One region of the Lysinibacillus parviboronicapiens genome, then DNA from elsewhere that is predicted to be linked to it. Evidence: riboswitches for the same ligand, from Rfam matches in the RefSeq annotation. Region 1 holds a riboswitch; the other holds the start of a gene.

Region 1 (8,288 bases):
TTTCTGTTTTACTATCTGCTGGGTCATAAACTATTACATCATCACCATCTGCTTGTGCTGGGAAAAACTGATACATGCCGGATGGTTTCAATAAGTCGCTTCGTAGATAGCCATCCACTAAATCTTTGAGTTCGGTTGCACGCAAATCCCCAGCTTCTAGTAATTGTTGCACTTGCCCTTTTAAGCCTAAATGATGACCAAGTAATGTACGCATATTCACGTATGGATATAAATGTGATACGGAATACTCTTTTTTCACATGGCGACGAACATCTGCCGGTAAGAAAACAGTTGCATCCTTAACTGTACGTGCAGGCTTAAGCGTTGGTTCTTTCACAGGTCGCGCCGCTCTTTTTTCATCGGCCTCTAATCGCTTTTGACGCGAGTCTGCAACTTCAGCCAAGAAGTTCCTGCGCGTCTCCGTACCCATTAATAGGTTGGCCTGTTCTAAACCTTGCATTGCATCTTTAGAATAAATAACAGGACCATCGTATTCATTAGCAATTTTCGTTTCTGTAAAACGACGAGACAATGCTGCACCACCGACTAAAATTGGTACATCAATCCCTGCTTCCTTAAAGTCCTGTGCGGTAATCACCATTTGTTGAGCAGATTTTACAAGTAAGCCAGACAGTCCGATGAAATCAGGCTTCTCCTTGCGAATAGCCTCGATTAACTGTGCTGGTGTTACTTTGATACCAAGGTCAACTACCTTAAAGCCATTGTTACTTAAAATAATATCAACTAAATTTTTCCCGATATCGTGTACATCGCCTTTTACAGTCGCAAGCACCATTTTCCCTTTGCCTGCGCTTTCTTCATTTTTCTCCATGAATTGCTCAAGGTGCGCTACTGCAGCCTTCATAACACCTGCTGATTGTAGGACTTCCGCTACTATTAGCTGATTATCGTTAAATAAGCGTCCTACCTCAGCCATTCCTTCCATTAATGGTCCGTTAATAATATCAAGTGGTGCATCATAAATTTTTCGAGCAGCGTCTAAATCTTCAATTAAGCCTTCCTTTGTACCCTCTAAAATATAGTAAGCTAAACGACCTTCCACTGTTTTTGGAATATCTGCTTCAGTCTTTTCCTTCTTCTTATCACGATAAAAATCAGTGAATACGGCAAGTGTTTCATCATTCGTATTGAATAATAAATCATTGGCTAGCTTAATTTCCTCTTCTGGAATAGATGCATAGCGCTCTAGCTTCTCCGTATTGACAATCGCATAATCTAAACCAGCGAGTGTACAGTGATATAGATAAACAGCATTCAATACCTCTCGACCAACTGGTGGTAAACCGAATGAAATATTACTTACACCTAGCACGGTTAATGCTCGTGGCATTTTTTCTTTGATAAGTCGAATTCCTTCAATTGTTTCAAGTGCTGAGCCAATATATTGCTCATCTCCTGTACCTACCGGGAACATTAACGGATCAAAAATAATATCTTCTGGTGCTAGACCCCATTTTTCCGTTAGTAATTTATAAGAACGTTCAGCAATTTCTAATTTGCGCTGACGATCCACCGCCATACCCTGCTCATCAATTGTACCAACAACTAACGAGCCACCATATTTTTTCACAAGAGGCATAACCGCATCAAAACGTTCCTCGCCGTCCTCAAGGTTAATGGAGTTGATGATGGCCTTACCTTGAGAAAATTTTAATGCTTCCTCGATGACTTTTTCATCTGTAGAGTCGATTACAAGTGGCACTTTTACCTTTTTCACTACCTCTTGCATGAAACCACGCATATCTTCCAATTCATCACGGTCAGGGTTTGCTAAACAAATATCAATGACATGCGCTCCATTTTTCACCTGCGCGCGAGCAATTTCTGCTGCTTCTTCAAACTTACCATCTATAATTAAGTTTTTAAATTTACGTGATCCGATAACATTTGTTCGTTCCCCGATAAATAGTGGTCGCATAGAATCATCATAGACTAATGGCTCAATCCCAGATACAACATGTCCATGTGTAGCTTCAGGTAATTGACGGGGTTTTTCATCTTTTATCGCTTCACGGATAGCTGCAATATGTGCTGGTGTAGTCCCACAACAGCCGCCAACAATATTTAGCCACCCTTTATCAGCAAAGCCTTTTAATTTCTGTGAAAGTGACTCTGGTGATTCATGATAGCAGCCTTCTTCGTCCGGTAAACCTGCATTTGGATAACAGCTAATATAGCCAGTAGAAAGCTCTGCAAGCGAACGAATATGGTCTGTCATAAATTCCGGGCCTGTAGCACAGTTTAAGCCAACTGATAACGGCTTAATGTGCTCAATTGAAATATAAAATGCATCAATTGTTTGACCTGCAAGTGTTGTACCCATTGGTTCAATGGTACCTGAAATCATTACCGGAATTTCTTGTCCCGTAGTTTCAAAGGCACGTGATACTCCCAGTGTTCCCGCCTTTACGTTCAGCATATCCTGACTCGTTTCCAGTAGCAGAACATCTGCACCTGCTTCTATTAAAGCTTTCGCTTGCACATAGAAGTTTTCCTCTAGCTCATCAAATGTAATACCACCGGTTACCGATAAGGTTTTGGTTGTCGGTCCCATGGCCCCCGCTACAAAACGTGGCCATTCTTGTGTAGAAAACTGATCTACAACCTTACGAGCAATCTCCACCGCACGTTTATTAATGTCTTCTGCCTTGGCGCCAAGATTATATTCGTTTAAGACGAGTGGTGTACCACCAAACGTATTTGTACAAATAATATCTGCACCCGCTTCTAAATATTTTCTGTGAACCTTTTCAAGTACATCTGGTCTTGTGAGCACAAGATTTTCATTACAACCGTCAAGATCTTCACCGCCAAAATCCTCTGCTGATAAGTTTTCATTTTGTAGCATTGTACCCATTGCGCCATCAAGAATTAAAATTCTTTTCTCAAGTTGCTCTTCAATTAAGTGCTTAGCCATTTATACGTACCCCTTTTTTCTGTTCATCCAATTGCTCAATATATTTCATCAACTCTAGTGTCATGTCATAGCGTAAAAATGGTGTGATTAAGTAAATACCATTGAAATATTCTGAAGCTACTTCAACTAATTCTTTTGCAATCGCAATTCCTTCCAATGTTGCACGGTCCTTATCTTCACCACAAGCCTTCATACGTGCTAATGCATCCTCCGATAATTTGATGCCCGGCACTTCATGGTGTAAAAACTCTGCACTCTTATAGCTCGTAACAGGCATAATTCCTATATAAATCGGTGCATCTAAATGTTTGGTTGCCTCATAAATTTCTACAATTTTTTCCTTCGTATACACAGGCTGTGAAATAAAATAATCTGCACCATGTTCAATCTTCTTCTCTAATCGTGCTACAGCACGTTCCAATACACGTACATTCGGATTGAATGCTGCCGCTACTGAAAAGTTTGCCTTTTTACGAAGTGGTTTTCCGGAAAATGATACCCCTTCATTTAACTGTTTAATAAGTTGAATAAGCTCCATTGAAGATACATCATAAACACTTGTCGCGCCGGGGAAGTCGCCTACCTTCGTGGGATCCCCAGTAACAGCTAAAATATCATGAATCCCAAGTGCATTTAAGCCCATCAAATGCGATTGTAGACCAATCAAGTTACGGTCACGGCATGTTATATGCGTCAGTGGTCGTATTCCTTGCGTTCCCTTCAGCAAAGCGCCCATTGCTACATTGCTAATGCGCGGGGAGGCTAAAGAATTATCCGCCATCATCACCACATCGGCCCCTGCATCGTAGAGCTTTTTGGCACCTTTCATAAAACCATCAATTTCTAAATGTCTTGGTGTATCTAGTTCTACAATGATCGACCGCTCTCGCTTGACCTTTTCATGTAACGGCTCATACGTTGTTGGTTCTGCCTCACGAACAATTTCAATCTTTTCTGGCTTTGCATACTTTTCTTCCACAGGTGCTAGCTCTTCTAAGTATTTTTTAGCCGCCGCAATATGCTTGGGTGTCGTTCCACAACAGCCCCCGATTAAACGTACGCCTTGATCGCGTAAAGCTACTGCAGCTCGACCAAAGTAATCTGCCTCTGACTCATATACCACACGTCCGTCCTCCACATCTAACAGAGAAGCATTCGGATAGGCTGACATAAATGCCTTGTCAGGAAGCTCTACGCCTTCAAACGCTTGAATAGTATGATGTGGGCCTAGTCGACAGTTAACACCAACTACATCCGCACCGAGTGTCTCTAACTCATGTAAGGCATGATTTAATGTCATCCCGTTTTGCAATACACCAGGTTCATGCATGGATACTTGTGCAATAATCGGTAAATTTGTTTTCGTACGTAGCATGGACAACGTTGCTGTTAACTCTTCAAAATCATAATATGTTTCTAGTAAAAGGCCGTCTGGATTGCCTGCAAGTAACACAGTTGCCTGCTCTTCAACAGTCACTAAGATTTCTTCTAAAGTTGCATCACTTTTACGAATACCACGAATTCCTCCAATTGTGCCAAGTACAAATTGTCCACCATCTGCCGCTGCACGCTTGGCAATCGTAATGGCCGCTTCATTGAACTGTTGCACACGCGTTTCTAAGCCGTAGCGCGCTAATTTAACCGCGTTGGCACCATATGTATTGGTTTGGATAATATCAGCGCCCGCAGCAATATATTCACGATGAATTTTTTCAATTAATTCTGGTCGTTGTACATTCATTTCCTCATGGCAGTATTCCAAGCCATAACCATATAACACTGTGCCTATTGCACCATCTGCTGTTAAGACGTGTGTTTTTAACTTTTCAAGCAATCCCATAAAACATAACCTCGCTTCCCTTGTTTTCAACATAAAATATAAAAAGCCTTCTTTTACAAAAAAGAAGGCTTTAACGAATCGTAATTGTTTTTTCCTTCTCATCTTCGGACCAACAAGGTCTTCTGGATTTAGCACCTGACACGAAGTTGGTTGCTGAAGCGTCACAGGGCCAGTCCCTCAGCTTCTCTTGATAAGAATGTATTATGAATTTTTTAAATAATTAAAAGAATCATATCGTTTACAAACGATAGAGTCAAGACTATTTCACGTAACAAAGGATTTTTCACACGAAATATATGTTTTTTGAGTTTTTCCTAAAAAATCAAGATAATTTTTCTGCTAGCTCTTCACCAATTTTTTTACCATTTTGAATACAAGCACCGATGCCTACGCCGAAATAAGAACAACCTGCAATTGATAAATTAGGATATCTTTCTGAAAGTTCAGCTGTTAGCCCCTTTAAAGCTTCCTGATGAGCCAAATCATATTTAGGCATTTGATTAATCCATTTTGAAACATTCACAACTGTTGGTTTCTCCTCAATACCTAAGCTTTTTCGCACATCATCTAGTGCTACTGCAGCCAGTTCCTCCTCTGTCATTGCTCGTAATTCCTCATACGCAGGGTTAATGCTCTTATAAAATAATCGCACAAGTAATTTACTGTCTGCTGAAGTATGCTTCCATTTTCGGCTCGTCCACGTTGCCGCATTGCATTGTAAATTAGCATTGTGTGACACGATAAAGCCCGTCCCGTCTGCAGGTAGGACAGCATCTGGTACATCAAAGCCTAAATAAATCGTAATCGCTGATGCTGTATTAAATCGTTCAAAATAATTATTTAATGACGTGTCCTGCAATAAATATTGTACCGCTTCGTTAGGTAATGCTAATACAACATGATCTGCTTCCATGTTCACACTATTTGCTAACGTAATTACATAGTGATTTTCATGTTTCGTTACCTGTGTTGCGGCTATCCCTTTGAGAATTTCTACATCCGTTAATGTTTCTTCAAGTCGGTCAATAAGTGATGATAAACCTTTTTTAAATGAAATAAATTTTTTATTTGCAGCTTTCACAAATTGCTCACGGTTCGCATCAAAACCCTTGATCACACTACCATAATCATTTTTATAATCAATTAAATACGGTAACGTTGAGCCAATCGATAGTTGATTTAAGTCACCAGAGTATACACCAGCTAGTACTGGTGCTATTTGATTTTGAACAAGTTCATCACCTAAATAGTATGTTAAAAACTCACCAATGGAGCTTTCTTTTGTAAAGTCAACATTGGGCATTGTTAAATCTTTTAATGCCTCCTGTTTTCCTGCTTCTGAAACAAGTGTACTTGCTTCAAGAGATGCTAGACTCATTGGAATACCAAATGTCGTGTCTGTTGGAATTGCATGTAACTCATTATTAGTATAGATATAAGATATACCCGTTTCGTTGAATACAAGTTCTTCTTCAAACTCAAGCTCCTGTACTAGCTCCATGACCCCTTTATGTCGTGCCACTATAGAATCTGCTCCTGTTTCCATTATAAAGCCTTGTTCATAAGCGGAATGTAGCTTGCCTCCTAAATAGGCATTTTTTTCAATGAGCACAAGTTTTACATCCAAGTTTTTTTCCCTCACCTGGCGTTGTAAATAATGCATCGTACACAACCCTGTAATTCCGCTACCTAATACAACCACTGTTTTCATCTTAACCGCCCCTATTTCTTTATTTCTCTCCATTCAGTATAAACGCTTTTCGCAAAGAATTACGTTAAACCCTTTACAAATTTAGCAAAAATGGATTTTTCAACATAGCTTCCAAACATATCAGGGGTCTGCTTTATCTAAGTAATGTGCTATGTTTTTCGTGAACAAGATAAAAGACGTATGTGGCCAACTGAATATTGGTCACCACGATGTGTGCTCCTATCGCTTCTTCACTTTATTCTTTTGCTATCGCAGATAAATTGTCATAGGGTGTGACAACCCTTAGCCTCTAGCATATCATGGACGAGATTATACACTGGACGATTCATTACTGTGTATGCAATAATTTCGCCATTACATAAATCAAGGACAGGTGATAAATAGCGTTTCTCACCAAATAGATGGAACTCTGTCACGTCTGTTACCCATTTCTCGTTCATATTTTCCGCTGTAAAATCACGTTGTAATATGTTTGGGGCAATTTTTCCGACTTTTCCTTTATACGAAAGATACTTCTTCATACGGACTTCACATTTTATGCCAATGGCATTCATCAAACAATTAATCGTTTTAGGATCATGATGAATGCCGTATTTTTTTAGTTCTTTGGTAATCCGACGATAACCATAACGTCCTTTGTGTTCATGATAAATGGACTGAATTGCGGCTTTCACATCCGTGTATTTATCAGTACGATTCAAACGCTTTTCCCAGTAATAATACGTACTACGTGGAATATCAGCGACTTTGATGAATTCCACCACTTCATAGATTCTCTTTAGTTCATAAAATTAAGTACATTAATTTTATAGTCAGCTGAATATTTTGTATAGGATTTTAAGAAAGCCTCTACACCATTTTTTTGATAACGGCGAATCCAATCACTGACAACTCGATCTGTCACTCCGATATCTTTCGCAATTTCACTCATGGATTCATCTCCATTTAAGTATCGTTGAACTGCTTGAATACGTTGTTCAACACTTACCTTTGCCATAAAAAATCCCCGTAAAAGTTAGATTGGTGTCTAACTTTTACGGGGCAGATCAAAGTGAAGTAGCATGCTTTTATCATCTTATAGATAGCTCCAGTTTCTATGTCAAAAGCACAGTCAGGTCTCTAGTCTAAGTTAAATTTTGTGCGAAGTTTGCTAACTTGTCTGCTGAATTTGTTACTTCGTTAAAAGATAGTCCAAGCTCACTTAAAATTTCTGTAACAGCCTGTACTTCTTTTTCCATACGGTCATTTTGACATTTTGCTTCTGTCATAGCTTCCAATATTTTATTGAATTGACCTTTCGTTTGTACCATATTTTCCTCACCAGATGCTACCTCTTCTTGAATATTACTAAGTGAATAAACGAGTTTGTCTGTCCGCTCATTCGTTTTCTGCAATAATCTCGCCACTGCGGTGACTGATTCTTTCGTTTGGCCTGACAATTTCCGTACTTCATCTGCTACAACACTAAAGCCTTTTCCAGCATCTCCAGCACGAGCAGCTTCAATTGCAGCATTTAATGCTAGTAGGTTTGTTTGGTTCGCAATATTTGTTACAACATTCATAATCGATTCCATTTCCTTTGACATATCTGACAATTGTTCAATGTTATCTGTAATGTGATCGAGTGAGTGAATAATATTATTCATATTTATAGATTGGTGTTGTAATCGTTCTCGACCTTCTAGTGCCTGACTTTCGGCTAAAGTGGACACATGAAGAGATTTTTTTGCCAATTGTTTAATTTCATCAGATTGCATATTTAATAGATGAAAGGAGGCATTTGTTTCTTGAGAAATCGC
Region 2 (8,288 bases), 250 kb from region 1:
CCATGCGAGCTCTCACCTAAAAAGACAATGCGTTTATCATGTAATAATGGCTTTAACATCGCTAAATCATCAAAATTACTAGATGGAATGTGCTGCTTTTCTAGTTTTTCTGGTTGAATGGACGTTAAACTATAGGCATGGTCATTGGTCCAACTTTTCCATTCTTGTAGTGTTTCATTTGATGTGCGAGCTTGCTTAACATCTACATTATTATTTTCCACTGCCGTGTGCTCTGTATGGGCAGGGACAGCAGCTGAGGCATTGGCAACATTGCTGAAGCTTAGTAAACTAGTAATGGCTACGCTTAGTGAAAGCAAAACTATTTTTTTCTTGTTGTTTTGCTGATACGGCTTAATCAAAATTCATCGGCCCCTTTCTTAGATGAGTCCCATTATAATGAATTAAGGTTAAAAATTTGGTGGAACTTGTTTAAATTTAGTTTAAATTCCTGATATTTCTTAGGGGCGGTGTATATTTAAAATATGGAGCGGACAAAAAACACCTCGAGATGGGTACATGAAAAATCAGTACGCATTTTGGAAGGTGTGTTTTTGTCTTACTTGTAATGATATGTGCCTACTCGTGGATTGTTACGCTGGATTTGATTAAACCATGCTTGATCTTTTTTCTCTTGATTTAACGTACTAACGATGGATGATGAACAATTAACACAGATTTTTGCTTGAGTTATATTCCCACATCGCTCACATGGCGCGCCGAGATTCGGGAATATCGACTTTTTTAATTTACCTGCTTTTACCCACTTATAAATCAACTCGGATGAAACACCTGTTAATGCAACAACTTCATCATTTGATAAAATGCGATTATTTTTTCTTAGTAAGAAATGATGTAATTCTGAAAAAACATCTTCTTCTCTCGCATCTATTTTTTTGCCAAATAGCTGCATGCTACTTCACTCCTCCATTACTTCATTTGAGGATTTCTCCTATACTTTCATTCATGCTGATGGAATGCTCATCATATTTATAATTTTCCCAACGATTACGCGCTAGCTTGCGATACTTGTTGGATATACTACGGTCAGAAATTAAGCGAGAGAATCCTTTTTTGGCTTCGGCAATATCACCGAGACGTAAGCTCAGTTCTGCATGTAAAAATTGGATACGTTCCTCGCCCTCTTGGTTGGAAGCAAAGGACTTACTGTAAAAGTCTCTAGCTGCAAAGAGATAGCGCATTTCTGATTCCTGTTCGCTTTTTAAGCGGTAAAGCCATGCTATTTTTAGCGCGAAATTGGCCATTAAAAGGGGCTCTTCCATAGATGCCCTCGATACGAGGTATGCTAATTTGTAGCTTACAATCGCGTCATCAATTGTCCGTTCCTGACAAATATTCATTGGTTTTTGCAGTTCTTTAATATACAATTCATCAATTAGCAGCATGAACGGACCATAAGTTCTCGTCATAGATTTGTGGTACGCATATCCACAATGTGGACAAACAGCTACTTCGTAAAACAGCGGATTTAAACCTTCATAAATGGGCATGAAGTCTGTTTGTTCCTCCATTACTTTATAGCGGTTTGGACGTACCTTATATGTAGTAAAATGTTTTTTGCAAAATTTGCAATCCACATTACTTTCATAGTAGTAAATGTTAAAAGCCATATGATTCAACTCCTTTACTGCGAATGCATAGTTATTTCTTTTGTTCTATTTATAGAATGTATATGTTCGTTCAATAGATTTAATTAATTTACTCTTATATTAACAATTCTATGTTTATTGGTATACTCCTTTAGAATTATTTACACAATATTTGTTCATATTTATGTTATTTTTATGTAAGTTTGAAGTTTCGTAAAATCTACTGGTAATAGCATTTATCGGTGTGTTTGACATAAAGTTAAATGGATTGTCAAATTACAATTCATAGTTGACTTGAAAAACTTTTTTTTGGTGGACAGTGCTGGCTGTTGTATGACTTTTTTTTATTGCTGGTTGTAGGTTAAATTAACTATTGTAGGTTTTCACAAAAAAATTCCTGTCATTGATACTAATTAGATGATATCAATGCAATTAGTATAAAAACGGGCAAGTTGTTTTTCTTTATAATTTAAAAGTACAATATAGTAATAATTGCTAATTAGCATCAAGCAATCAATCAATGAAGGAGCTAATATGAACTGTAAAATTATATTCTTTGATGTTGATGGAACGCTCATTAATTATGAGGATGGGAAGTATCGTAGACAGTACTAAGATAGCTCTACAGATATTGAAAAGCAAAGGGATTCGATTAGTGGCTGCTACTGGAAGACCACTATCAATGTGTCAGGATTTGATGGCTCTAGGTATCGAAACGTTTATTACAGCCAATGGTGCGTATGTGAAGCACCAAGATCAAGTTATTCAAAAAATACCGCTGGCGCAAGCGATAGTGCACACAGTAAAAGATTTTGCTGATGAAAATAACCAAAGTCTTACATTTTTTACAGAACAATTATCAATGAACAGTGTACATAATCCTATAACTTTAAAAGCAATGAGAGAAACTTTATCTTTAATGGATTTCCCGATAATCAATGAAGATATTTTAAATCAAGAGGTCTACTTAATGTGTTTATATGTGGACGAACAGATGGAGAAAAAGTACACGAGGCAATTTCCAAATTTAAAATTTGAAAGATGGCATCCAAATATCGTCAATGTCTTGCAAGACGATGTTTCAAAATCAATTGCAGTAAAAGCTGTGTTAAATTATTTCCAGTTAACTTCCCATGAAGCCATTGCTTTTGGTGATGGAGACAATGATATTGATATGTTGGAGCAAGTTGGATATGGTATTGCGATGGCAAATGGCAGTGAAGCATTAAAAAGAAATGCTGACTTTGTAACGAAGAAATCCAATGAGGGTGGCATTGATTATGCATTACGTAAACTGTGCCTCATCTAAATAGAGTAGCTATTTTATAGCCTGTGTAAGTAAATGCCGTAATTAGGTCTGTTCCAAGGTACCAATAAGTGACCTTGGAACAGGCCCTTTTTAGATGATGTTGAAAGATTTAAGGCAAAATTGCGAATGAACGCACGGGGAAGCCGGATGCTTTTTCAGGTTTTGGCACGATATTGAATATTATTGCTCCTTTAGGTGGTAGCTTGTCCAAATTTGTCATCAGCTCGATTTGGTATGTATCCTGATCGAGTACATAATATTCGCCATCTAACTTACCATTTTTACGAAAATCAGCAGCTGAATCAGTATCAAATGTTTCATGACCTACGGCACTCACTCTTCGTTCTTTAAATAAAAACTGTAATGCTGGTAAGCTCCAACCGGGAATATGATTATGGCCTTCTTCGTCCTTGTTATTAAAGGCATCTTTATCTGGCCAGCGTTTACTCCAATCTGTTCGCAGTGCAACAAATGTCCCTGCTTCTATTTCGCCAAACTCCGCTTCAAAGTCAAGAATATCCTGTACAGATAACGAGAAGTCATGATTTGTTGCAGATTCCTTAGCTTTGTTAATCACAATAAGTGGTAAAACAAGTTCTTTTAATTGTAATTCATCCAAATAGCGCGTGTCTCGGACGAAGTGAACCGGCGGATCGATATGTGTCCCATATTGCCCAGGAAACGTAAATTGTTGTGCAAAAAATCCTTCGTCATGCGAGAATAACGTGTCAAACTTCGCATCCTCAAACATAAAAAAGTGTGGTGAATTGGGACCAAATGTGTGTGTTAAATCAATCCATTCCTTAGATTTTAATAATTGAAGTGCCTGTAAAAGTTCGTTAGTCAATATGAACAGCTCCTTTAGTTAAAATAAAAAGAGAGCCATCTTTTAGAAGAGGGCCCTCGTGCATCACAACTGAAGTCAATCTTCTCATCTTTAAGGCGATATTCGCCATTGGAATTAGCACCATGCTAAGGCTGGTTGCTGAGACTTCATAGGGCCAATCCCTCCGTCTCTCGAGATAAGAAAAAAAGCGTATAAGAATTTTCAGAAAAATAATTATAAGTACTTTAACATATTCAACCATAGTTTACAAGTTTAAGAGATGTGTAATAAAAGCGATTTTATCTACTTCTGCCAATCACCAATTTAAAATTAATGTTAGGCCGCAACAACCGTTTTCAATAAAAAGTACTCGAAGATTATCAGGTGTATATTTAGTGTCGAATTTAATGCTGATGCCTGTGGACGCAATTAATTTATCGACTTCAGTTTTATTTGATAGTTGCGCGGCGTTCATGAGATCGTGTGCAAATTGCTCTGACCCATCAATTTTATCTGTAAGTAGTCGAGCTTGCTGCATAATCGTTTGTACCTGTTTTGCGGATGACTGCAGTTTATGTGTGTTAACTGGTGGGAAGGGGCTAGTGGTTGGTTGATTTGTCGGCATTGCCAAATGGCTAGGGAGTGGGCTAGGTGTGGTATGGTTGGACGTTGCCCATGGGGGATAATGATTGGCATAGACAAAATACGGATAAGGGTTGTAATACAACGGAATTCCTCCTATCCAATTTCTGATACCCTTATCTTATGTAAAATAAAGACGTTAGGTGTTAAAGGTGTCGATCTTCTAAAACCAACCATGAAGTTACTAGTTTATATATACAATCAAGCACATTATTCGGATGATTAGTCCTGCCTTTTAGATGTCTTACCCTAGAACATGTAAGACATCTTCTATTTTTTTGCTGTGGGAAAGTACGCCGTAATTCATCCACGTTAAAAAATCCACTTCATAGACGCAATGATTTTTAACCGCTGAAAGGGCAAGCCATATAGGTGAGGTTAAAATATTTCGTTCCTCTCCTTCAAAAGTAGAATGCTGTTTATCAAATGTTATGAACAGATGATGGGCATCAAGTTTACTAAGTTGATCGTTCGTCAATGCGCATCTTCTTGTGTGATGAGGCATATTCCAGACAAGCGGATGGGGCATCAAACCTAAATCTCGATATAAAATGGGCCCTGTGTAGCCGCATTCTGGGCCAGCATAAAGACTAATACTATTTGCTGAAATACGAAGAAAGGCAACGGTTTGTCCATAAACAGATTTACTTAAGATTGTTCTGGCATCATGGACAGTGTGCTCATATTGCCTAATGACATCTTTCATGATGGCGATTCGGCCTGTTAGATCTGCAATTTTATAGAGTGTTGAACGCCAGTCCTCACCAGGGTGCGAGAAATGACAAATTGGCGCTAACTGATTTAAATGGTGGCAAGTGTCCCAGCGCTCTACACCAGCATTTAACATGATTAAATTTGGCTTATATTGTAAAATCTGTTCCATGCGACCATCGGCTACATCAATATCCGGCACTTCTTGTAAGTCCAAGTATTCTTGTTTCCCCCATTTTGCATGGCTAAATTGGGCAATGGGTGTAATGCCTAATGCAACTAAAAAATCTTCTAAAAAAGGAGCAAAAATACGAATGCTGTTGCTGTGACTTTTACGATATTGTCCCGGAGAGACACCGACATGTTCTTTAAAGCGACGGTTAAAATAATATTCATTATTAAATCCAACGGTTTGACTGATCTCAAATATCCGATCATTAGTTGTGCTAAGTAATTGTTTTGCACGATCAATCCGAATATTGTTTAAATAGTGAAGAGGGATGTGGCCAGTGATTTCTTTAAAGAGACGAGAATAATTCCACCGAGGAACATCTGCAATATGTGATAATTGTTCGACAGTCCAATCCTTTTCATAGTGTTCGTGGATATAGTCAATGGAATGTTCAACAGATTGGCGGTCATTTTTTTGGTGCAATTTAGGGAGATTCTGTTGAAGAATAAATAGCATAAATTCTTGAAATCGAACATGCTGCTCAAATATCGAAAGTTCATCATTCATTAAGCGGTTGCGATAAATAATCTCTAGTTGATTGTTACATTGTGAAACGGGAAGGCAACGTAGTTCACCTATAATTGAAAAGATTTCATGCACTTTAGGTTGCTTTGAATCACCCAAACTTATAGTTGTAAACGACAATTGATAGAAACTAAAACACTCACTTTCAATGCTAATTTCAGTCATGTTATCTGGAGAAATAATAACGCATTTACCTTCAGCAAGTTTAATAGTTTCCCCAGCTACTACTAGTTTTCCATGGCCATTATTAATGATGAATAATGTATAGTCATTGTTATTATTTGTCTGCCATTGCCTTTCTGAGAATTGAGCAAAATACAATATTTCTTGTAATACGTACATAAACGGTTGCTTTCCCATTGCATCCTTCATCCTTTCCATATTTTTTTTGAAAACAACAGAAAGAAAGCCCTTAGAGAGCTTTCCATTTTTCAAGATGATTCAGTTATTTAACAAACCATTTTTCAAGATCATCATATTTTAATAAGTTTGCTGTAATAGCTCCTGTTTGCCAATATGTTCTACTTGCGATATACACATGACCATTTTTTACTGCGGGTACCGATTTCCATAGCGTGCTATCAAGCCATTGAACAGCCTCTTGATTTTCCTTCGATTCCCATGTTCCATCAGAAGGGAAGATGATAATATGGTCCGCATCCAAATTGGGAATAGCCTCTTCAGATAAAACTTCTTGGAATTCCTTCATATCACGCACTAAAGGATGTGGTGTTAAACCTGCTTCTTTGTAAACATTCCCTATGAATCGATTTTCGATGCCAAGTAAAGCTAAAGTTTTATCTGCAACGTTTAAACGTAAAACGGCTACTGTATCGTCACCGACAGAGGCATCTAATTCAGTTTTTAATAAAGTCACTCGCTCTTCATACTGTTTAACAACCTCATCCGCTTTTTCTGATACGTTTAAAACATCTGCAATTGTTTTTACAATTTCTCGAGGATTTTGGAGAATTTCTTCTTTTAATCGATAAGTTGGTGCAATTTTTGAGTACTTTTCATATTTCTCTGAATCGACTGCTCCGTCCACAATGATTAAATCTGGCTTTGCTTCCAATAGAGCCTCTATACTTCCTGTCACATCGAACTTAGGTACATCTAAATTTAAATACTCTTGTATACCCCATATTGGATGATACCACTGGATGACTGGCTTTATATCAAGAGCGCTTAAATAATCTTCTAAGTAGACGGCTGCGACTCTCTGTGGATGGGCAGGGATTTCGACTTTACCAAACTCATCCTCTACAATTCTAGTCTCTGCTGCTGATGTGTTTTCTTGCGATTCAACTTTTTGTTCGTTAGAACTACATGCTCCTAAAATGAACGTCAGCACCAATAAAAGTGCTAACGAAAAAAATGGCCCTCTACGCATAGCTATTCACTCCTATAGTTTTCGTACAGATACACTGTGAAAACATTTGTAATTTAGAATGATAATCATTCTCGTTTGATTCAAGTAAATTATAGGATACATTAATTAAACAAACAATACACATTCTCTAGATGTTTCTTATACAAACTTGAGAGAGTTTTATGGTAAAGAAGTGGGAGACACAAAAAATAGTAAGTGTCGTCTTTGAGTATTTTATATTTGGGACAGTTGATAAAGATAAAGGGGATTTCCGTGTAGAAATAGAATTAAGTAAAGAGACTGTAGAAAAGGGGATTACGAGATGAACCGTTTAAATTTAATAACGTTAGGTGTTAAAGATATGGTAGAGTCACTAACATTTTATCGTGATGGACTTGGGTTTGAAGTATTTGTATATGGAGATGAATCAAGCCCAGATGTAATTTTCTTTAATAATGCAGGCACAAAAATTTCACTGTTTCAAATTGATCGCTTAGTAAAAGATATTAACGAAGAAAACACACCGCAGTTAGGTCATGGCTTTGCAGGAATTACCCTTGCTTATAACGGGAAATCTAAAGAAGAAGTTGATGAAGTATTTTTATTAGCTGAAAGGGCTGGTGCAAAAATCATCAAGAAGCCGGAAACAGTATTTTGGGGTGGATATAGTGGTTATTTCCAAGACCCTAACGGCTATTATTGGGAAGTTGCATATGGCGATAGCTGGGAATTTGATGAAAATGATATGTTAATTATTAGCGAGAACTAGAATATTTCGGCGTGTATTGAAAAATATTTTTCAATACACGCCATTTTTAAAATTCTTGGATATATAGAATTATGATTTGAGTTAGCGTTTTTGTAAATGTATAATACAAAATATGGATTTTCGAGGATACACTTATTTCTATTAAGCCGAAGTCATATATTTGGAGGATATAAATTGTTTCGTATATTGTACATAGAAGATGAAAAAGAAATAGGTCAGTGGGTGACAAGAGATTTAACAGAAAGAGGCTACGAGGTAACTTGGCTAGAATCGGGAGAAGAGCTCGAGAAATACA

Evidence for each region. Region 1 has a riboswitch for S-adenosylmethionine ahead of C9J31_RS20815 (bifunctional homocysteine S-methyltransferase/methylenetetrahydrofolate reductase). Riboswitches for the same ligand answer to the same signal wherever they lie in the genome.
Region 2: it holds a riboswitch for S-adenosylmethionine, as region 1 does, so the genes downstream of both, C9J31_RS22100 (cyclase family protein) here and C9J31_RS20815 (bifunctional homocysteine S-methyltransferase/methylenetetrahydrofolate reductase) in region 1, are expected to answer to the same signal.

What each region holds. Positions count from the first base shown of each region.
Region 1 is NZ_CP073713.1:4,306,112-4,314,399, forward strand. Features, by position in the region: gene metH (methionine synthase) at 1-2,938, opposite strand, end outside; gene C9J31_RS20815 (bifunctional homocysteine S-methyltransferase/methylenetetrahydrofolate reductase) at 2,931-4,778, opposite strand; SAM riboswitch class I at 4,874-4,975, opposite strand; gene hemG (protoporphyrinogen oxidase) at 5,101-6,489, opposite strand; gene C9J31_RS20825 (IS3 family transposase) at 6,753-7,253, opposite strand; gene C9J31_RS20830 (helix-turn-helix domain-containing protein) at 7,268-7,486, opposite strand; gene C9J31_RS20835 (globin-coupled sensor protein) at 7,614-8,288, opposite strand, start outside.
Region 2 is NZ_CP073713.1:4,555,893-4,564,180, reverse strand. Features, by position in the region: gene C9J31_RS22120 (erythromycin esterase family protein) at 1-359, opposite strand, end outside; gene C9J31_RS22115 (hypothetical protein) at 557-910, opposite strand; gene C9J31_RS22110 (DUF2225 domain-containing protein) at 933-1,628, opposite strand; partial or broken gene C9J31_RS22105 (Cof-type HAD-IIB family hydrolase) at 2,142-2,916, shown strand; gene C9J31_RS22100 (cyclase family protein) at 3,026-3,763, opposite strand; SAM riboswitch class I at 3,845-3,945, opposite strand; gene C9J31_RS22095 (YuzC family spore coat inner layer protein) at 4,059-4,469, opposite strand; gene C9J31_RS22090 (helix-turn-helix domain-containing protein) at 4,629-6,212, opposite strand; gene C9J31_RS22085 (ABC transporter substrate-binding protein) at 6,298-7,245, opposite strand; gene C9J31_RS22080 (hypothetical protein) at 7,407-7,550, shown strand; gene C9J31_RS22075 (VOC family protein) at 7,547-7,993, shown strand; gene C9J31_RS22070 (response regulator transcription factor) at 8,168-8,288, shown strand, end outside.